DNA from 2 places in the Lysinibacillus sp. CD3-6 genome. Region 1 is predicted to be linked to the other one. Evidence: riboswitches for the same ligand, from Rfam matches in the RefSeq annotation. Region 1 holds a riboswitch; the other holds the start of a gene.
What was found. A riboswitch is a leader RNA that binds a small molecule or an ion and turns the genes downstream of it on or off. The one in region 1 is predicted to bind cyclic di-GMP.
Positions count from the first base shown of each region.

Region 2: it holds a riboswitch for cyclic di-GMP, as region 1 does, so the genes downstream of both, FH508_RS19415 (NPCBM/NEW2 domain-containing protein) here and FH508_RS16825 (hypothetical protein) in region 1, are expected to answer to the same signal.

Region 1 covers NZ_CP085880.1:3,379,843-3,382,051, forward strand. Annotated here, with positions in the region: gene FH508_RS16820 (bifunctional folylpolyglutamate synthase/dihydrofolate synthase) at 1-459, opposite strand, end outside; gene FH508_RS16825 (hypothetical protein) at 601-1,002, opposite strand; cyclic di-GMP riboswitch class I at 1,091-1,190, opposite strand; gene FH508_RS16830 (valine--tRNA ligase) at 1,316-2,209, opposite strand, start outside.
Region 2 covers NZ_CP085880.1:3,885,149-3,887,357, forward strand. Annotated here, with positions in the region: gene FH508_RS19410 (ABC transporter permease) at 1-201, opposite strand, end outside; cyclic di-GMP riboswitch class I at 680-763, shown strand; gene FH508_RS19415 (NPCBM/NEW2 domain-containing protein) at 1,002-2,209, shown strand, end outside.

The DNA of each region.
Region 1 (2,209 bases):
GGTCGCATCTAAGCGCCCACCAAGCCCTGTTTCAATAAGTGCAAAATCTACTTCTTCTTCAGCAAAATACTGGAACATAATAAGTGTTACGACCTCAAAAAAGCTTGGATAGTCCCCATTATAATGCGCTTCAATAATTGAAGCGATATTGTTCATATATTGTAAAAATTGCTCATCCGAAATTTGCATGCCGTTAATCGTCATCCGTTCATTGACACGCGTTAAATGTGGAGAAGTAAAAGCCCCTACTCGATAACCTGCATTCTCCAACATCTCCCTCAATACATTTACAGTAGACCCTTTGCCATTGGAACCTGCTAGATGTATAGTTCGTAGCTTGTTCTGCGGGTCTCCTAAACGAGCCAATACTTCACGCATCATTACTAATGGCTCACGTTTATGATCAACCGCTTTTAATGTAAAAATAAAATCTGTACATGCTTTTATCGTTGTAAACAAAAGAAACACTCCCTCTCACTCTAGTATAAAGCGTGCCAGGCACACAAACAATTCTGACACAATTTTAAAAACACACAGAAAAGCACTGTAGGAGTGATTGTCTGTGTGTTTTTAACTAGTTTTTTGCAAATAAACAGCAAATTAATGTAATTGATGGACGCCTAAAAGCGCACCCATATCGTCTAAAATAATTTTTGCATCATTATTTAAAAGTGGCAATACATCTGATCTTTGCACTAATTCAAATGAGTTTTTTAATGTTCTTTTCAACATTGAAATATCAAAGTTCGAACAATACTCATTAATTTTATTAATCACTAGGAAATCAGTACGTGTTAATGTTTGTTTCACTTCATTTTGCCCGTCGCCATTTGCTAATATATGTTTAATAAGTACACGCCCGCTTGCGTTTAATAGGCGATAGTATTTTGCTTCCGATAGCTTTAGAAGATTTGCCTCTATTATTCCTCTTGCATTCACAAAATCTAAATCATCACAGGCTTTGTTCACCTTCACTACTATTGTTCCAATATTTCCAGACATGAAAAACCTCCAAAATTATTTTCGTAACAAAGAAAAAAGCTATTCTAATCACCATAGAATAGCCATAAAATTAAATGAATTTACATTAAATGGTAACCTGGCAATCATAGTAAAAAAAACAATTCTCTCTTCACCTTAGACCCTAGGCTTTGCTTCCTAACCTTTCGGGTAGTTTGCCTTTATCTATTATACTAACTACATTGTATAATACTATATATTTTTTCCTAACTCAATACATATCTTTTGACGCATAAAAAGAAAAACAGCAGATGACTTTTTCGCCATCTGCTGTTTCAATAAATCATTTTTATGATTACATATTTTTTAGTTCTTCTAAACGTTTTAATACAACGGCATGTTTACCTTCATAGTCCGCTAATTTTTCGCGTTCTGCGTTAACCAATGCTTCTGGTGCTTTTGATACAAATTTCTCATTTGACAACTTACCAGTAACAAGCTTCACTTCTTTTGCCCATTTTTCTAATTCTTTTTCAAGACGAGCAATCTCTTCCTCTAAGTTGATAAGTCCTACAAGTGGTAAGAATAGCTCTGCTCCTGTTACTACGGCCGTCATAGACTGTCCTGGAGCCTCTAAGCCTTCACCAATTGTTAATGGCTCTGGATTACAGAATTTTTCTAAATAGCCTTTATTCGCTTCAAGAATGGCAACGGTAGCTGCATCTTTAGCAGAAATGTATAATGGTACTTTTTTGCTCATTGGTGTGTTCACTTCCGCACGAATATTGCGCACTGAACGTATAATATCCATAAGAAGCTTCATATTGTCTGCTTCTTCAGCAAAGTGAAGGTCTGTACGTACCGTTGGCCATGCTGCAACTGTAATTGACTCACCTTCATGCGGTAAGTGTTGCCAAATTTCTTCTGTAATGAATGGCATAAGCGGATGTAATAGACGCATTGTTTGGTCTAGTACATAAGCTAATATAGAGCGAGTCGTTTTCTTAGCAGCTTCATCTTCACCATTCAATGGTAATTTCGCCATTTCAATATACCAAGAACAGAAATCATCCCAAATGAAGTTATAGAGCTCACGTCCTACTTCACCGAATTCATAGCGGTCTGCTAACGATGTTACACGTTCAATCGTCTCATTTAAGCGAGTCAAAATCCACTTATCAGCAACTGATTTTTCACCAGTTAAGTCGATTTCGTCAAATGACATACCATCCATATTCATTAATGCAAA
Region 2 (2,209 bases), 510 kb from region 1:
CAGATTGTACGTTTCATCTGCCTCCTCATTCATATAAAACTGTCCTGCTGGTAAATCTTTAATTAACGCAGCATTGTCTTGTGATAATCCATTTGCCAAACCTGAAATAATAAAGGTTAGTAAACTCACCAGAAAAACAATGGAACCTAAAATCACAAATCGCACTTTATTTTTCTTCATTTCTTTTAAAGCCAGGTTCATCTTAAAACCCCTCCTATTTCTTTTCACATTTTTAGAATATAGAGCCTACATGAACAGAGCATGAACTGAAAATGAACGGAGAATGAACAAACCATTACAAATGAAATATTGTACCTCATTAAAGTAAAAAACCTTCTACTCATAAAACAAAGTAGAAAGTTAACAGTTCTAAAACCAGAAAAACATGTACAGCAATATTTTAGCATTCCACCATTTTGAAAGTTGTTTTCGCTAATTGTGTACTAATGTCGCCGCTGAAAATATTTTTGTTTATCAACACGTGACAAAAGTAGTTTACAACTAAACTACCCTTCTCTTACTAAAGTAATTTACACCTAACATATTGCCTATCAATAGAATACATTATTATACCATTCAGTCATAAACCTTCACCATTTTACCCTAAAGAAGGGTGGTAAAATATAGGACAAATTGTTCTGTGGTAATTATTTTCACTATGCTATTCTTTATAGTAGAAAAATTGAATAGGCAAACCTAAGGAAATTTAGGGACGCAAAGCTATAGGGACTAAGGTTTATAACTATGTCAGCCAGTTGCCGAAGAGTACATACTACTTTTTGTTTAGTAAGGTCATAAAAAAACAAATTACTGAAAAATATTTTTTTAATATAACTTCTAAAAGATAAATCGTTTATCTTTTAGTTTTTCAGTGCCTATTACAAATGGGTATATTTGTATATTTTTTATATCCTTATTTGAGATAAAGCTACTCTTTTATGAGTAGTTTTTTTATGTACTCCATAGGAAGAAATTCAAAACTTCATAAGGAGGAATGTAATATGAAAGTTGTAAAGATTGTAACCGTGTCTGCTCTAGCTTTAAATTTAGTAGGCGGACCAATGAATGTTTTGGCAAGTGAAAATCCTAATGGGAATATTGTCAAAACTACAGCTGAAGCAAGTACTAAGCATTCGATCGCTTCAGTGAAGAAATTTGATTTGTATGGTAAGGATATTTTAAAAGCATACGATGATGTATTTAAAATGGCCATTACAAACATTAAGTCTATTACGAACAACGGTGGAAAATATGCAAGTTCATCTATTGATAAAGCAATTGATGGCGACATGAATACCCACTGGGAAACTGGAAAGCCAAATAGTGCATCGTTCACAAACGAAGTCGTAATTCAGTTCAATGAAGCAACTACGTTAAATAGAATGATTTATGCAGCTCGTCAATCATCTACAAAAGGCAAAGGCTTTGCCCAACAGTTTGAGATTTATAGCTCAACAACGGATGCAGATGATGACTTTACACTTGTTTCATCAGGTGAATATAAAGGATCTACTGGTGATATCGTTGAAATTCAGTTCCAACCTACAGAATTTAAACGAGTAAAATTCGTATTCACAAAAGCAAATCAAGATTGGGCAAGTGCTTCAGAGTTTCAGTTTTATAAAGAAGATACAATCTCTGACAAAATGGCAACTCTTTTTACTGACGACACAATGAGCGCTGTTAGTGACAAGTTCCATTCGATTGATGCAATCAATCAATTAGATGCTGAAGCACAAGGACATCCGTTCTACGCTCAATTTAAAGAAGATATCGACAATGCAAAAGCACTACTAAGCACCGAAGCAATCGATGCAACAACAGCAGTAACTTCAACATTTAGCCATTTTGCAAACGAAGCCTACTCTCAGTTATTTAGAATGGACTACAAAAACATTAAGAGCATTCGCAATAACGGCGGACACTGGGCTAGTGCTGTTATAGAAAATGCCATCGATGGTAATGTCAATACATATTGGGAAACAAATAGTAGCAACACAGCTACATTCTCAAATGAAGTAGAAGTCGAATTTATAGAGCCTGTAACATTAAATCGCGTTGTCTATGGAGCAAGACCATCGGACCGTAAAGGCTTTGCAGAGGAATTTGAAATTTACGCTTCACAAACATCCAAAGGTGATACTTATGAGCTTGTTGCAACAGGTAAACATAATATGGTTGCTGGATTAGTAGAAGCGAAGTTTGAACC